Linked DNA regions of Pigmentiphaga sp. H8. The protein of the gene in region 1 interacts with the protein of each later gene in a pairwise test. Links are inferred from orthologs where the notes say so. Each region holds a gene or a part of one and is shown on either strand. Other genes may lie near its edges.

Evidence for each region.
Region 2: the proteins of dnaE (region 1) and dnaQ interact in binary tests that used the Escherichia coli proteins (3 or more experiments, as listed by UniProt). The link is inferred for Pigmentiphaga sp. H8 from one-to-one orthologs.

Annotation. Positions count from the first base shown.
Region 1 is NZ_CP033966.1:4,079,169-4,088,316, reverse strand. The notes cover bases 1,783-5,841. They hold dnaE (DNA polymerase III subunit alpha), read left to right. Parts: upstream 1,783-2,149; coding sequence 2,150-5,641; downstream 5,642-5,841. Other genes in these bases: EGT29_RS19275 (O-antigen ligase), read right to left, coding at 5,638-5,841; EGT29_RS19285 (tripartite tricarboxylate transporter substrate binding protein), read left to right, coding at 1,783-2,080. Also shown: EGT29_RS19295 (hypothetical protein), read left to right, coding at 1-122; EGT29_RS19290 (alpha/beta fold hydrolase), read left to right, coding at 109-1,089; more of EGT29_RS19285, read left to right, coding at 1,109-1,782; more of EGT29_RS19275, read right to left, coding at 5,842-6,942; EGT29_RS19270 (glycosyltransferase family 4 protein), read right to left, coding at 6,939-8,015; rfaQ (putative lipopolysaccharide heptosyltransferase III), read right to left, coding at 8,012-9,148. UniProt on the Escherichia coli protein: DNA polymerase III is a complex, multichain enzyme responsible for most of the replicative synthesis in bacteria. This DNA polymerase also exhibits 3' to 5' exonuclease activity. The alpha chain is the DNA polymerase catalytic subunit.
Region 2 is NZ_CP033966.1:4,575,606-4,583,561, reverse strand. What follows is about bases 1,790-4,656. They hold dnaQ (DNA polymerase III subunit epsilon), read left to right. Parts: upstream 1,790-2,799; coding sequence 2,800-3,513; downstream 3,514-4,656. Other genes in these bases: dctP (TRAP transporter substrate-binding protein DctP), read left to right, coding at 3,935-4,656; EGT29_RS21625 (efflux RND transporter permease subunit), read left to right, coding at 1,790-2,465. In the rest of the region: more of EGT29_RS21625, read left to right, coding at 1-1,789; more of dctP, read left to right, coding at 4,657-4,894; EGT29_RS21605 (TRAP transporter small permease), read left to right, coding at 4,913-5,422; EGT29_RS21600 (TRAP transporter large permease), read left to right, coding at 5,419-6,738; EGT29_RS21595 (MarR family winged helix-turn-helix transcriptional regulator), read left to right, coding at 6,791-7,300; EGT29_RS21590 (sulfatase-like hydrolase/transferase), read left to right, coding at 7,297-7,956. UniProt on the Escherichia coli protein: DNA polymerase III is a complex, multichain enzyme responsible for most of the replicative synthesis in bacteria. The epsilon subunit contain the editing function and is a proofreading 3'-5' exonuclease.

The DNA.
Region 1 (9,148 bases):
GCGCCGAGGTCGTCGCGCGCTTCATGGACGTCATGGAAGGTGCCCTGGACGCCTGTTTCGGCGCCGTGCCGCGCATCCGCTGCTTTTCCGAGGACCAGGATTTTCTCCATGCCCGCAACTGAGACCGCCCCGGACGAGATCTGCCTGCGCGCGATCGACAGCTTCCACGTCGGCGGCGCCGTGCGCACGCTGCGCGGCCTGCCGGTGGAAACCCGGCGCCTGGCCCAGGGCGCGGCGCCCCGGCCGGTGGATCCCAACGGCGATCATGTCGTCGGCCAGATGTACGTGCAGGCCTACCGACTGGCGCGCCCCCGGCATGCGTTGCCCGTGCTGCTCTGGCATGGCGGCGGCATGACGGGCGTGAACTGGGAGACGACCCCCGACGGGCGCCCGGGCTGGCTGTGGCGCTTCCTGCGGGCGGGGTACGACGTCTGCGTGTCCGACGCCGTGGAGCGCGGCCGCGCGTCCTGGGCGCGCCATCCGGAGCTGTATGCCGACGCGCCGCTGTTCCGCACGCTGGACGAAGCCTGGGACATGTTCCGCATGGGGCCGGCCGATGGCTACCGCACCGACCCCGCCGCGCGCCGGGCCCATCCCGGCCAGCAGTTCCCGGTCGATGCCTTCGATCAGTTCGCGCGCCAGTGGGTGCCGCGTTGGGCCGGCCACGAAGCGATTACCAGCGCCGCCTATCGCGCGCTGCTGGACCGGGTGGGACCCTGCATCGTCGTCGGACACAGCCAGGGCGGCGGATTCGCGCTGCTGGCGGCGCAGGAGCGTCCCGAGACCGTGCGCGCCGTCGTGGCGCTGGAACCGTCGGGGGCGCCGGGCGCCGGGCGGGCGGGGATTCAGCCGCACCTGCTGGCCTGGGGCGACCATGTCGACGATCACCCCGTCTGGCGCCGCTACCGCGCCACGGTGGATGCGCATGCCGCCGCGCTGGCGGAGCGGGGCGCGCCGGTCGAGGTGCTGGACCTGCCCGCCGGCGGCACGCGCGGCAATTCCCATTTCCTGATGATGGACCGCAACAGCGATCTCATCGCCGACCGGGTGCTGCATTGGCTCGACGCGCTCGACCTGCGGCATCCTTGAACCAGAAACCGGAGACAGCATGACCAAGCACATCCGCATGGGCGCCCGCGCCCTGGCTTGCCTGGCCGCATTCGGCGCCGCGGGCGCCGTGGCGGCCGATTCCTATCCCCATCGTCCGGTGACCGTGCTGGTGCCGTTCGGCCCGGGCAGCGGCGTGGACACGACCGCCCGCATCGTCGGCGAGGCGTTGTCGCGCGAACTGGGCCAACCGCTGGTGATCGAGAACCGCGCCGGCGCGCAGGGGGCCATCGCGGCCCAGGCCGCGGCGCGCGCCGCCGCCGACGGCTACACCCTGTTCTTCACCACGCAAACGACCCAGGCGGCCAATCCCGCGCTGATGAAGAAGCCGGGCTACGACCCCATCAAGGACTTCGCGCCGGTGGGGCGCGTGGCCTACACGCCGGCCCTGCTGATCGCCAATCCCGCGCTGCCGGTCAGGACCCTGGCCGATCTGGTCAAGCTGGCCAAGGCCCAGCCCGGCAAGCTGTCCTACGCCTCGGGCAGCGCCGGGACCCTGGTGCCGGGGGCGATGCTGACGACGGCCGCCGGCATCCAGATGCTGCACGTACCCTACAAGAGCATCCCGCTGGGACTGAACGACGTCATGGCCGGCCATGTGTCGGTCATGTTCACCGACATCGTGACCGGCACCCAGCAGGTCAAGGCCGGCAAGGTCCGCGCGCTGGGCATCAGTTCCGCCAAACCGTGGCCGCTCCTGCCCGAGGTGCCGCCCATCGCCGAGCAGTATCCCGGGTTCGAGCTGCTGGCCTGGTATGCGTTGTACGTGCCGGCGGGCACGCCCGCGCCGGTGATCGAGCGTCTCAGCCAGGCGCTGGAGAAGGCCACCCGCGATCCGGCCGTGCGCGAGCGCCTGGTCGGCCTGGGATTGGAAATGTCCTACAGCAGCCCGGCGGAGCTGGCCGTTTTCGGCCGCGCGGAACTGGAAAAATGGAGCCGGGTCATCCAGGCCGCCGGCATCGAGAAGGAATAGAGCGGTCCCAGGGAAAAGGGGCGCCCGGGGGGTAGCCCGGACCCGGCGCCGAGGGGCTAAAATGCCGGCATGTCCCAGTCGCCTACCCCCCCCTTCGTCCATCTGCGCGTCCACTCCGAGTTCTCGGTGTCGGACGGCATCGTCCGCATCTCCGACCTGGTCAAGAAAGTCGCCGCGCTGGAGCAGCCGGCGATCGCGCTGACCGACCTGTCCAACCTGTTCGGGTTGATCAAGTTCTACAAGGCGGCGCGGGGCAAGGGCATCAAGGCCATCGCCGGCTGCGACGTCTGGGTGACCAACGATGCCGACCGCGACAAGCCTTACCGCATGCTGTTGCTGGTGCGCGACCGCGCCGGCTACCTGAACCTGTGCGAACTGCTCACGCAGGCCTTCCTGACCAATCAGCATCGCGGCCGCGGCGAGATCCGGCCCGAATGGCTGGACACCTACGGTCCGGGGCTGATTGCCCTGTCCGGCGGGCGCCAGGGCGACGTGGGCCAGGCGCTGGAGGCCGGCAACCACGAGGCCGCGCTGGCGTTCGCGCGCCACTGGCTGAAGGTATTCCCGGGCGGCTACTACGTCGAATTGCAGCGCGCCGGCCGCGAAGGCGACGAGACCTACGTGCAGGCCGCGATGCGGCTGGCGGCCGAATGCGGCGCGCCGGTGGTCGCCACCCACCCGGTGCAGTTCATCGAGCGCGAGGATTTCCGCGCCCACGAGGCCCGGGTCTGCATCGCCGAAGGCGAGATCCTGGCCAACCCGCGCCGCCAGCGGCTGTATACCGAAGAACAGTACCTGCTGTCCTCGCAGGAAATGGCCGAACGGTTCGCCGACGTGCCCTCGGCCCTGGCCAATACGGTGGCCATCGCCACGCGCTGCAACCTGACGCTGGAACTGGGCAATCCCAAGCTGCCCAACTTCCCCACGCCCGAGGGGGTGACGCTGTCCGAATACCTGGTGCAGCTGTCCAAGGAGGGCCTGGCCCGCCGCATGGAACAGCTCTTCCCGGACGAGAAGGAACGCGCCGCGCACCAGGAGGAATACGACCAGCGGCTGGACAAGGAATGCCAGACCATCATCGACATGGGCTTTCCCGGCTACTTCCTGATCGTTCAGGACTTCATCAACTGGGGCAAGAACAACGGCGTGCCCGTCGGCCCCGGCCGGGGATCGGGCGCCGGCTCGCTGGTGGCCTTCAGCCTGGGCATCACCGACATCGATCCGATCCGCTACGACTTGCTGTTCGAGCGCTTCCTGAATCCCGAGCGGGTCTCCATGCCCGACTTCGATATCGACTTCTGCCAGGACAACCGCGACAAGGTCATCGAGTACGTCAAGCAGAAGTATGGGCGCGACGCGGTCAGCCAGATCGCCACCTTCGGTACGCTGGGCGCCAAGGCGGTCATCCGCGACGCGGGCCGGGTCCTGGACCTGCCCTACCTGTTCTGCGACGGCCTGTCCAAGATCATCCCGCACTCGCCGGCCGATCCGTGGAGCCTGGAACGCGCGCTGAACGAAGAGCCCGTCTTCAAGGAGCGCTACGACAACGACGAGGAAGCGCATGCGCTGATCGACCTGGCCCAGCCGCTCGAGGGCCTGACCCGGAACATCGGCATGCACGCCGGGGGCGTGCTGATCGCCCCGGGCAAGCTGACCGATTTCTGCCCGCTGTACTGCCAGCCGGGCCAGAGCCACATCGCGGTGTCGCAGTTCGACAAGGACGACGTGGAAGCCGTGGGCCTGGTGAAGTTCGACTTCCTGGGCCTGCGCAACCTGACCATTCTCGACTGGGCCGTGCGCTACGTGCGCGAGTTCAACGAGGGCATGCGCGACTTCGACGTCATGGCGCTGCCGCTGGACGACCTCGATTCCTACAAGCTGCTGAGCGACGGCAACACCACCGCCGTGTTCCAGCTGGAATCGCGCGGCATGAAGGAACTGCTCAAGAAGCTGCGCCCCAGCAACTTCGAAGACATCATCGCCGTGCTGGCGCTGTACCGGCCGGGCCCGCTGGGTTCCGGCATGGTGGACGACTTCGTCAACCGCAAGCACGGCCGCGCCAAGGCCGAATACTTCCACTCGGATCTGGAGGCGGTGCTCAAGAGCACCTACGGGGTCATCGTCTACCAGGAACAGGTGATGCTGATCTCGCAGATCATCGGCGGCTACACGCTGGGCGGCGCCGACATGCTGCGCCGGGCCATGGGCAAGAAAAAGCCCGAGGAAATGGCCAAGCACCGCGAGATCTTCCAGTCGGGCGCCGAAAAGAAGGGCTATGACCCCGACATCGCGGTCACGCTGTTCAACCTGATGGAAAAGTTCGCGGAATACGGCTTCAACAAGTCGCATACCGCCGCCTACGCGCTGATCGCCTACCAGACCGCGTGGCTCAAGGCTCACCATCCGGCCGAGTTCATGGCCGCCACCATGTTGTCCGACATGGACGACACCGACAAGGTCCAGATCTTCTGGGCCGATACGGTGGCCAACAAGGTCAAGGTGCTGCCGCCCGACATCAACCTGTCCAACTACCGCTTCGAACCGGTGCTGGACGAACATTCGGCGCGCGGCCTGCCGCCGCGCACCATCCGCTACGGGCTGGGCGCGGTCAAGGGCACCGGGCAGAGCGCGGTCGAGGAAATCCTGCGCGCGCGGGCCGAGAAGGGGCCGTTCGTCGATCTGTTTGATTTCTGCCGGCGCATCGACCGCCACCTGGTGAATCGCCGCGCCATCGAGGCCTTGATCAAGGCCGGCGCCTTCGACACGCTGTCGCCGAACCGCGCCGCGGTGCTGGCCACCCTGGGCACGGCCATGGACGCCGCCGAACAGGCCGCTCGCGCCGCCAGCCAGGTGTCGCTGTTCGGCGGGGACGACCACGCCGACCTGGCGGGCGACCTGGCCGATGTCGAACCTTGGGACGAACGCGAGCGCCTGGGCCAGGAAAAGACCGCGCTGGGTTTCTACTTCAGCGGCCACCTGTTTGACGCCTACCGCACCGAGGTCCGCCGGTTCGTGCGCAATCCCTTGTCCAACCTGCAGCCCAGCCGCGACCTGCAGTGGATGGCGGGCATCCTGTCCGCCGTGCGCACGCAGATGACGCGGCGCGGGAAGATGGTGTTCGCCGTGCTGGACGACGGCTCCGCGCAGGTGGAGATCTCGGTGTTCAACGAGTTGTACGAACGGCATCGCAGCCGGCTGCGCGAAGACCAGTTGCTGATCATTTCCGGCAAGGTCAGCAACGATGAATATTCGGGCGGCATGCGCATCGTGGCCGACGACCTGTTCGACCTGCAGATGGCGCGCGAGGCCAAGGCCCGGGCGCTGTCCATCCGCCTGAACGGCAACGCGCACGCGGATTCCCTGCGCGAAGTCCTCAACCCGCATCGCGCCGACCCCGAGAACGGCTTCCCGGGTACGCCCGTCGAGATCGTCTACAACCGCGGCGACGCCAAGTGCGTGGTGCGCCTGAGCGAGGACTGGCGGGTGCGGGTGCCGGACGTGCTGATCCAGCAGTTGGGCAAGCTGACGGGGCAGCCGGCCGATGTCGGGCTGGAGTACTAGGCGGCCGGGTCGTCCCGGCCGGCGCGTATCGCGATGGCCATCAGCGCCGCGATCATCAGGGTGTAGAACGCGGCGACCATCGACATCGCGAACATGACCTCGGTCATGCCGAATACCAGGAAGCCGATCGCCAGCAGCAGGCCCATGGTGCCGGCGATTTTTTCATCGCGGCCGCCACGGCGCGTGGCACGCGCGAAGAAGAGGGCGGGAACCAGCCAGGCCGCCGCGATCGCAATTCCCCCCAGGATGCCGAGCGTGGCCAGGTTGAACAGGAACTCGTTGTGCGAGTGCCGGAATTCGGCGGCGTGCTTGGTGATCAAGCCCTGCTCGGCCGCCTCGCGCATCGTGCGGCGGTAATCCTGCCGGCTCACGCCGACCAGCGGATGGGCCTCGAACACTTCCAGCGCCGCCGACCAGAGCTGCAGCCGGTTGCCCACCGAGGAATCGAGGGCCTGGCCCTTGCGATATTCCTGTATTTCCGTATAGGCCTCGTCCACGCGCTGGTTGACCAGGTCGCTGGCATGGTAGACGGCCAGCACCGCGCAGGCCAGCGCCGCCATGGCGAGTAGCTTGCGCCAGACGCTGCCCGACATCAGGAAGAAGAACACCAGCGCGAAGGCGCCCAGCGCCAGCCAGCCGCCGCGCGTGCCGGAGGCGTAGGCGACGTACAGGCCCGCCGCGCCGCCCAGCAGCTTCAGCGCGATGCCGATCCTGCCCCACACCGTGGCGCGGTCGGACCAGCCCAGGGTCAGCAGCGAGAACAGGCCCAGCAACAGCGTGATATTGCTGAACGGCAGCAGGTTGGAGAACAGGATCTGTCCGGGCCGGCCGTCGGGCGACAGGCCGAACTGGTGGTGGAGGATGCCGGCGCCGATCAGCGCGCCGGCCACGCAGCCCCACTGGATCTGCCTGAGCCAGCGTGAGGGCACGTTCAGCAGCAGCCACAGCAGCGGGCCGAACAGCGCCATGCGCAGCGGCGTATCGAGCACGCTGGGATCGTCGAACACGCGCGCATCGCGCAGGCCCACCACGACGGTGCTTGTACAGGCGGCGAGAAATTGCGCCGCCAGCGCGGCCCAGATCGGCCAGTATCGGCGGACGACGGGAACGAAACGGTCCTGGGGCGCCAGGCGGCCGCGCCAGGCGGTGCCGATCAGGGCGAAGAGCAGGAGCAGGAACAGCAACTGATTGGCGCTTCCCCGCACCCACAGTGCAAGAGCGGGTACCAGGGAAACGGCCAATGCGGAAAGAAACAGCAGCGGGACAGGCAGCCCGCCGTGCCGGGGCATGGAACGGCTCATGAAACCTCGGAGGGGGAGCGCAGGGATGCGGACAGGTTCAGGAGGGCCTCGACATGGGCGCGGGTGTCGGGGGCGTAGGAGAGATGGTTCAGCGGATCTAGCAGGCGGGCACGGCCCTCCCTTGCCCGCGATTCGGCCCGCACGACGGCGTCCGCGAGCGACGCCGGCGCATCGACGTCGAAGGTCAGGCAGGCTTCCCCGGACAGTGCCTCGGTGCTGCCTATGCCGCCCGGCAGCACGGTGGGCGTGCCGCACAGCACCGATTCCGGTCCGACCAGGCCGAAGGGCTCGTAGCGCGAGGCCAGGATGGTGTAGTCGGCCGCCCGATAGCAGTCGGCGATGTCCTGGCGGTAGCCGACGTAGCGGATCCTCGGGCAGCGCGACTCCACCGGCCGGCCGGCGACCAGCAGCGAGACCGGCAGGTCGGTCGCGCCGAAACAGGCTTCCAGCATCGGATAGCCCTTGCGTTCGTGGCCGGTGGAGGGAAACAGGAAGGCGGTGGTGCCTTCCGGAATGCCCAGTTCACGGCGAAGCTCGGCGCGCCGCGCGGCGTCCACCGGGCTGAAGGTCTCCACGTCCACCGGCGGGTACAGCACGCGTATCCGCGCCTCGGGTACGTCGTAGTAGCGGCGCAGTTCATCCGCCATCATGCGTGAATGCGCCAGCACCAGGTGCGCCTGGGCATAGTGGGCGCGTTCGAGCCGGATCTGCCAGCGGTCCCAGTGCGTGGGCCGCCGGTTCGCGTGGGCCAGGTGTCCCAGGTGCGTGCCGCCGCAGATGGCCACGTCGGACACGGCCGTGCGGCTGCAGCCGATCAGCAGGTCGACGCCATGCACGGCCTTCAGCGTTCGCAGGCGGGACGAGAAATAGTGGTCGCGCAGTTTGCCCGGCAGGGCCCAGACGGCGATGCGTACCGGTTCGACGAACGCGTACTCCGGGATGGCCGTATCGAAGCTGCGGGCGAAGACGACCGGCCGGATGCCGAGTTGGCGCAGGCCCTTGACGAGGTCCATGGCATAGCGCTCCATGCCTCCGCCGTAGCCGAAACGATGGCAGGCGATCCCCAGCTTCATGCGCCGGCTCCTTGCCTGGCCGGCGCGGCGGCGTCCACCAGGGATTGCGCCGCCGCGACCACGGTGGAGGTCGCGAGCGCGTCCAGGCAATCGCTGTGGCTGCCGCGATGCCGGTCGCAGCCTTCGCGCTGGCAGGGCACGCAATCGCGGACCAGCTCCTGCAGCATGAGCACGTTGCCGCGTACCTGCCGCGGCGCGGCCCTGGACCACGGCTGGTCCAGTCCGGCGGCGGGGCTCGGTCCCCACTGGCGGGGATCGGTGGGGCCGAACAGCGCCAGCGTGGGCGTGCCGCAGGCCGCCGCCAGGTGCGTGGTGGCGGTGTCGGGGCCGACGTAGACGTCGGCATGGCGCAGCAGGTCGGCAAGTTCGGCCAGGCTCAGCCGGCCCTGGACCCGGACGATGGCCCGCCGGACGTTCTCGTCCAGACCCTCGAGCAGGCTGTCGAGATATTGCGACTCGGCTTCGCCGGGGCCGCCGCTCAGGACCAGTTGCAGGCCGCGCGCGTGCAGGCTGGCGAACAGGCCGCGCCAGCCGTCGGCGTGCCACTGCTTGTAGCGCCAGCGGGGGGAAGGATGGATGACCGCATAGGGCCGGCGAGCATCGAAGGGCGGTGCTTCGGGAGCGAGGGCGGCCAACCGGGCGGTCCAGGCGTCGCGCAGGAGGTGGGCGGTGGGCGGCACGAGCGTGCGCGCCGGAGCAAGATCCAGCAGGGCCGCCACTCTTTCGTTCTCGTGCACGCGGTGCATGTGTTCGTCGATGACGAGCGGACGGCGCAGCGACAGCCGCTTCCACCAGGCGTGGCCGGCCTCGGGCGGCACCAGCCCGACGCGTACCCGGGCCGACGTCAGGCCGAACAGGTGGGGCTTGTCGCCGGGCTGCGGGACCAGCGCCAGATCGTAGCGGCGCCAGAGGCGGCGGACCATGGCGCGGACTTCGCCCTTGGCCGGGCGTTCGGCAATGGTGAAGACTTCGTGGACGTCGGGGTTGTTTTCCAGCATGCCCTCGGTTCCGCGGAACACCAGCATGTCGACCTGGCAGTCCGGGTAGCGTGCGCGCAGCGCATGGGGCAGCGGAGTGGTCAGCAGGACGTCGCCGAGGTAGCGCAGGGCGATGACCAGCACTCGTTGGGGGGC
Region 2 (7,956 bases), 500 kb from region 1 along the record:
CCTCGGGCCGGATCGAGTCCAGGGCGCGCGAGTTCTCCATCGTCGCCGCCACCAACCTGCGAACCAAGGAGCAGTTCGAGAACGTCATCATCGCCAACGTCGGCGGCTACAGCGTGCGCGTCGGCGACGTCGCCTCGGTGGGCCTGGGGCCGGTGGACGAGCGCGTGACCTCGCGCTTCAACGGCAGGCCGGCGCTGAACATCGGCGTGGTCAAGCAGTCCACGGCCAATCCGCTGGACCTGTCCAAGGCGGTGCGCGCCGAAATCGAGGAAATGAACGCCACGCTGCCCAGCGGCATGAAGCTGAACATGGCGTACGACACCTCGGTCTTCATCGAGAAGTCCATCGAGTCGGTGTTCCACACCATCGGCGAGGCCATCGTGCTGGTGGTGCTGGTGATCTTCCTGTTCCTGCGCAACCTGCGCGCCAGCCTGATCCCCATCGTCACCATTCCCGTGTCCCTGATCGGCGCCTGCACGCTCATGTATGCGTTCGGCTTCTCGATCAACACGCTCACGCTGCTGGCCATGGTGCTGGCCATCGGCCTGGTGGTGGACGACGCCATCGTCGTGCTCGAGAACATCTTCCGCCACATCGAGGAAGGCAAGTCGCGCATGCAGGCCGCGCTGCTGGGCTCGCGCGAGATCGGCTTCGCCGTCATCGCCATGACGCTGACGCTGGTCACTGTGTACGCGCCGCTGGCCTTCGCCACCGGCCGCACCGGCCGCCTGTTCATCGAGTTCGCGCTGGCCCTGGCGGGCGCCGTGCTGGTGTCGGGCTTCGTCGCGCTGACGCTCACGCCCATGATGTGCTCGCTCATGCTGCGCCACCAGGAGTCGCACGGCTGGCTGTACAACTTCATCGAAAGCGGCTTGAACGCGCTGACGCGCGGCTACCGCCGCGCGCTGTCGTTCGCGCTGGCCCATCGCGGATGGGTGGTGGTGCTGGGCCTGGCCGTGGGCGCGTGCAGCGCGCCCCTGTTCAAGACCATCAAGAGCGAGCTTTCGCCGGTGGAGGACCGCGGGGTCATCTACGGCCGTATCGTCGCGCCGCAGGGCGCCACGGTGGGCTACACCACCAGCTACCTCGAGCGCATGGAGGAGATCTACAAGGACATCCCCGAGATGGCCGCCTACCAGGCGGTGGCCGGCTTCCCGGTGGTGACCGAAGGCAACGCCGTGCTGCGGCTCAAGCCCTGGGAAGAGCGCACCCGCAGCCAGCAGGAGGTCGCGCGGTCGCTCCAGCCGAAGTTCGCCGCGCTGCCCGGCGTGCAGGCCTTCCCCTCCAATCCGCCGTCGCTGGGCCAGTCGCCCCGCTCCTCGCCCATCGAATTCGTCATCATGAGCCAGGTGTCCTATCCCGAGCTGGCTACGATGGCCGACACCTTCCTGGCCGAGCTGGCCAAGTACCCCGGCGTGCAGAACGTGCAGACCGACCTGCGCCTGAACACGCCCGAGCTGCGGGTGCAGGTCAACCGCGACAAGCTGGCCGACATCGGCGTCGATGTGGACCGCGTCGGCCGCACGCTCGAATCCATGCTGGGCGGCCGTCAGGTGACGCGCTTCAAGGACAACGGCGAGCAGTACGACGTATTGGTGCAGGTGATACCGCGCGACCGCTCCAATCCCGCCGACATCGCCGACATCTACGTGCGCTCCCGCAACGGCGAAATGGTGCAGCTCGCCAACCTGCTGTCCGTCCGCGAGGGCGTATCGCCGCAGACGCTGAACCACTTCAACCGCATGCGCGCCGTCACGATCTCGGCGTCGCTCGCGCCGGGCTACGCACTGGGCGAGGCGCTGGACGTAATGAACGGCATCGCCGCGCGCGTGTTGCCCGCCACCGCGCAGACCGACCTGAACGGCCAGTCGCGCGAGTTCCGCGATTCGTCGGGCAGCATCTACCTGGTGTTCGCGATGGCGGTGGCCTTCATCTACCTGGTGCTGGCGGCACAGTTCGAGAGCTGGCGCAATCCGTTCATCATCATGCTGTCGGTGCCACTGTCGATGACGGGCGCGCTGCTCGCGCTGTGGTTCTCGGGCGGGACGCTGTCCATCTACAGCCAGATCGGCCTGATCACGCTGGTGGGCCTGATCACCAAGCACGGGATCCTGATCGTGGAGTTCGCCAACCAGTTGCGCGACCAGGGCAAGGAACTGATCGAGGCGGTGTCCGAGGCCAGCGTGCTGCGGCTGCGGCCCATCCTGATGACGACCGGCGCGATGGTGCTGGGCGCCGTCCCGCTGGCGGTGGCCACGGGCGCGGGCGCAGAATCGCGCGTGCAGATCGGCTGGGTGATCGTGGGCGGCATGAGCCTGGGAACGGTACTGACCTTGTTCGTCGTGCCCTGCGTGTATGCGCTGGTGGCCGGCAAGCGCAAGCGTCCGCTGCCGGTGGGCGAACATCCGCTGGAGACGGATTCCCACTCCGCCCCCGTGGCGGCGGCCCCGGAATCGGTGGGCTAGGGAAGCAAGAGTCCTCGGCAACCGCTTGCGGCCGGCGGGGCCCCACCCCCCTCAGGGGCTGTTCGGAGCCGCCGCGCCAGGCAGGCAAAACGGGGAAGCAAGGGCGTGCATGTTTGAGCGCGGCAGTAGGGACAGTCCGGGGGACTGTCCCCGCGCGAGTTCACTCCCGCCCCGTTTTGCCTGCCTGGCGCGGGAAGTTTCGGCGCAGCCGAAACCGGCTACGTCAGCTCCTGAGGGGGGTGGGGCCCCGCCGGCCGCAAGCGGTTGCCGACGACTCGGCCAGCCAAATATCCTAAACTTAGGGGCCTCCGCAATTTCTCTCTGGTGCCCCCGCATGCGTTATGTCGTCCTGGATACTGAAACCACCGGCCTCGATCCGCTCCAAGGACACCGCGTCATCGAAATCGGCTGCGTGGAGATCGTCAACCGCCGGGTGACGCAGCGCCATTTCCACACCTACCTGAATCCCGACCGAGACAGCGATCCGGGCGCCCTGGAAGTGCACGGGCTGACCACCGAGTTCCTGTCCGACAAGCCCCGGTTCGAGGACAAGGTCGACGAGTTCCTGGACTTCATCCAGGACGGCCACGTCATCATCCACAACGCCGAGTTCGACATCCGCTTCCTGAATGCCGAACTGGCCCGGCTGCAGCGCGGCGGCTTCCGCGACAAGTGCGCGGGCGTCGTCGATTCGCTGATGCACGCGCGCGAACTGCACCCGGGCAAGCGCAACTCGCTGGATTCCCTGTGCGATCGCTACGGCATTTCCAATGCCCACCGGGTGCTGCACGGCGCCTTGCTGGACTCGGAGCTGCTGGCCGAGGTCTGGCTGGCCATGACGCGCGGCCAGGACAGCCTGGTGATCGACCTGGGCGATACCGGGGGGCAGGCCACGACCAGTTTCGGCGCCTTCGATACCTCGGTCTTGCAGGTGGTGCCGGTGGACGAGAGCGACCTGGCTGCCCACCAGGACTATCTGGCGGGCCTGGACAAGGAATCCAAGGGCCAGACCCTGTGGCGCAAGTGGGCGCCGCTTCCCACCGAATAAAAAAGATATGCTATAGTCATGGGCTGTCGCGATTGCGGCAGTCAAAACCGAAGGTTCTCTTCGGGCGGTTAGCTCAGTGGTAGAGCACTGCCTTCACACGGCAGGGGTCACTGGTTCGAAACCAGTACCGCCCACCAATTCCCCCCTCGTTCCCCATACCGTCTTTCCCCTCCCGGGAATGCGCTCGCGTTCGTGCGTCCGGCATCGGCTCGCGGTCAATTATTGCGTGAATAATCACGTAATTTTGATTGATTATTCACGAGTTTCTAGGTGTTTTCACCAGAATAATGGCTGAATTTATTGACTTGTTCAGCTATTGATAAATAATAAGACCGTGAAAATTCACCAAATTTCAAGTGAGCCGGCAGTTCCAGGCTTCTGAGTCGCACCTTTGTTTCGACGTGGAGCAATCATGAGAGCGATGCGAGCACTACCCCTGGCCGTCTGTCTGATCGTTGCAACCGTACCCAAGCTTGCCCATGCGGCAGAGGTCGTGCTGAAGGCGGTAAGCGCCTTTCAAGAGGGCACCTACTTTTCCAGGAACTTCGAGCGTTTCGTGAAGAAGGTCAACGAGGAAGGCAAGGGCATCGTCCGGATCGAGTACATAGGCGGACCCAAGGCGATTCCGACCATGGAGCAGGGGGCCGCGCTGCGCAACGGGGTGATCGATCTGGCCAACACCACGGCCACGTTCACGGCAAGCATCGTTCCGGAGGGACTGGCGCTGAATTACGCGACCCTGCCTTTCTCGGAAATCCGCAAGAACGGCAGCCTCGACTATCTCAACTCGATCATGCGGCAGAAGGGGCTGTACTACTTCGCGCGTACCGGCGATCGCATTCCCTATCACATCTATCTGAACAAGAAGATAGACAAGCCCGATCTCTCCGGTCTGAAGATCCGGATCACGCCCATCTTCCGGGACTTCTTCGTCAAGCTGGGAGCGGGGGTCGTCCAGATGGCGCCGGGCGAGGTCTACACCGGCCTGGAGCGCGGGGTGGTGGATGGCTACGGCTGGCCCGCGATCGGCATCTTCGACCTGGGCTGGCAGGAAAGGACGAAGTATCGATTGGAGCCCGGTTTCTACACGCTCGAGCTGGGCATCCAGTTCAGCGCCCGGCGGTGGGACAGCCTGACCCAGGAGCAGCGCGACTTCCTGCAAAAGCAGGTGGCCTGGCTGGAGAAGATGTCCCTGGACGCATCGCTGCGCGACGCGGCCGCCGATATCAAGAAGCAGTCCGAGGCCGGCATACAGCCCATCAGGCTGTCCGACGCGGATTCGGCGGCTTTCCTGGCCAAGTCGCAGGAAGCGGGCTGGGCGACGGTGTTGAGCGCCAGTCCCAAGCACGGGCCCAAGCTGCGCCAGATGATGGCGCCCTGAAAGCGGCAAGGGGCGACCGTGAAAATCTATGTGTGGATCTTGAATGCGTTCGGCCTGGTCGCCGGATTGCTGCTGGGCGGCATGGTCATCCTGGTCAGCTACGACGTCGTCGCCCGCAACCTGGGGATGCCGTCGTTCGCGGGGGCCATGGACGTTACCGAGCACCTGCTGCCGGTGGCCACGTGCATTGCCGCGCCATGGCTCATGTACAACCGCCAGCATATCCGCCTGGATGTGCTCAATGCGCTGTCCGAGCGGATCCGCTTCGCCATCTTCCGGGTCGCGGCGGTGATCGGCTGCGTCGTCAGCACCGTGATCGCCTACTACTCGATCGCCGTGATGCTGGATGCGTACGAGGCGGAAGCGGTCGTCATGAAGAGCATCGTCTTTCCCGAGTGGTTCATCTACATTCCCTTTCCCGCGTGCTTCGCGCTGCTGGCCATCGAGTGCGGCAGGCAGGCCGTGGTGGGGGAACGGACGAGTGACGAGGGCAGCGATTCGATACTCAAGCCGGAGAGCGTGCTATGAACTGGTGGGAGAGTCTCACGCTGTTGTTCGGGCTGCTATCCGTACTGCTGCTGGTCGGGGTGCCGGCCGGGTTCGCCTTCCTTGCGATCAACCTGGTCGGTGCGCTGGTCTATCTCGGCGGTGTGCCGGGCATGATGATGGTGGTGCGCAACGGCGTCGCGTCGGTCACCAGCTTTTCGCTCACGCCCATTCCCTTTTTCCTGCTGATGGGCGAGGTGCTGTTCCATACCGGCCTGGCCATGAAGGCCATCGATGCGTTCGACCGGGCGGTGCGCCGTGTTCCGGCCAGGCTGTCCATCGTGGCCGTCGTGGCCGGCACGGTGTTCTCCGCCATCTCGGGGGCAACCGTGGCCACCACCGCGCTGCTCGGCAGCCTCCTGCTGCCGGAGATGCTCAGGCGCGGCTACCATCCCCGCATGGCCATGGGGCCCATCATGGCCATCGGCGCGGTGGACATGCTGATACCGCCATCGGCGCTGACCGTGCTGTTGGGTAGCCTGGCCAATATCTCGATCTCGGGACTGTTGCTGGCGGGTGTCCTGCCGGGCCTGCTGCTGTCGGCGATCTTCGTGCTGTACATCGTCGTGCGTGCAAAGATGAATCCCGAGCTCGCGCCTAGCTTCGTCCGGGAAGAGGTAGCGGGTTGGGAGCGGTGGCGTCCCCTGATCGTGCACGTGACGCCGCTGGTTTCCATCTTCGCGGTGGTCGTCGCCTCGATGACCGCCGGATGGGCAACGCCAACGGAGTCCGCCGCGCTGGGGGCGTTGTGCACCGTGCTCGTGTGCGCGCTGTACGGCAGCCTGTCGTGGCGCATGCTGGTCAAGGCGCTGACCGGCACGGCCGCCATCAGCGGCATGATTCTCTTCATCATCATCGGCGCCACGACGTTCTCGCAGATCCTGGCGTTCTCCGGCGCGACCAACGGCCTGGTCGGCCTGGTCCAGGGATCGGGCCTGTCGAGCTGGCTCGTGCTGGCCGTCATGATGGGCATACTCCTGGTGCTGGGATGCTTCGTCGACCAGATCAGCATGATGCTGATGACCCTGCCGTTCTTCATGCCCCTGGTGGCGCACTTCGGATGGGATCCGCTGTGGTTCGGCGTCATGTACCTGATATGCATGCAGCTCGGCCTGCTGACCCCGCCGTTCGGCATGCTGCTCTTCACCATGCGCAGCGTGGCCCCGGCCCACATCCGCACCACGGATATCTTTGCGGCGGCCGTGCCCTACGTGCTGTTCGGCCTGCTGATGCTGTTCATGGTCATGCTCGTGCCGGACATCGCCACCGGGCTGCCGCGTTGGTTGATGGCGAGGTAGGGCCCGGGATTCAACAAGCGAGTGGCGCACCGCCACGTCGGAGGAAAAGATCTTGATACCCGCTCCAGACAAGCAGGAACGAAGAGGAACGCCGGAAGCGGAGCTGTTCCATGTCGCCGACTGGCCCATGCACTACATGCTGGCCATCGACCGCCAGCACGTCCACAACATGGCGAAGATACTCAAGCCGTTCGATTGCTCGCCGTTGATGTGGCGGGTGGTCAGCGTGCTTTCCGACCAGGACGGGCGCAGCGTGGCCGAGTTGGCCGAGACCACCGTCATCGAGCGCTCCAACCTGAGCCGCCTGCTCGATGCCATGGAGGAAGACGGCCTTGTCACGCGGTCCCACGGGGTCGAGGACAAGCGCCAGACCATGGTCTACGTGACGACGAAGGGGCGCAGCCTGTTCGAACGGTCGCTGCCGGCGGTGCTGGGCTACTACCAGATATTCCTGGCCGATATTTCCCCACCGGAAATGACGGTCCTGATGAAGGTGATCCGGACGATCAAGCGCAACGTCATGGAGTTCGACGCCCGGCCCGACGAGGATGAAGCGCCATGACCCGCCCCGAGAGCATCGCGGCGCCGGCGGCGGTCCGCAACGTATTGTTCATCATGTGCGACCAGCTGCGCGCCGATTATCTGGGCTGCTATGGCCATCCGTCGATCCGGACCCCCAACATCGATGCCCTGGCGTCGCAAGGCGTGCGATTCACGCGGGCCTATTGCTCGGCGCCGACGTGCGGCCCGTCGCGCATGTCCTTCTATACCGGGCGCTCGATGACCTCGCACGGCGCCATCTGGAATTTCATGCCGCTGTCGATCGGGCAGCCGACGATCGGGGATTGGCTGCGGCCCCGCGGGGTGGAAGTGGCGTTGGCCGGCAAGACGCATTTCGCGCCGGACCTGGACGGCCTGCGACGCGTGGGCGCGCAGGTGCCGCCGGCGGCACCGGTGCTCGAGGGCGGCTTCCTGGTGGTCGACCGCTACGAGGGACATGCCAATCCGGGGCCCGAGCATCCCTATACGAAGTACCTCAGGGCCGCGGGATACGACGTGGCCGATCCCTGGTCGGATTTCGTGATCGCCGGTGAAGACGAAGCGGGCCGTCCGGCCAGCGGCTGGGAGATGCGCAATGCGCACTACGCCGCCCGGGTCGACGAGCGGCATTCCGAGACGGCCTACACCACGAATGTGGCGATCGACTTCATCCGCCGC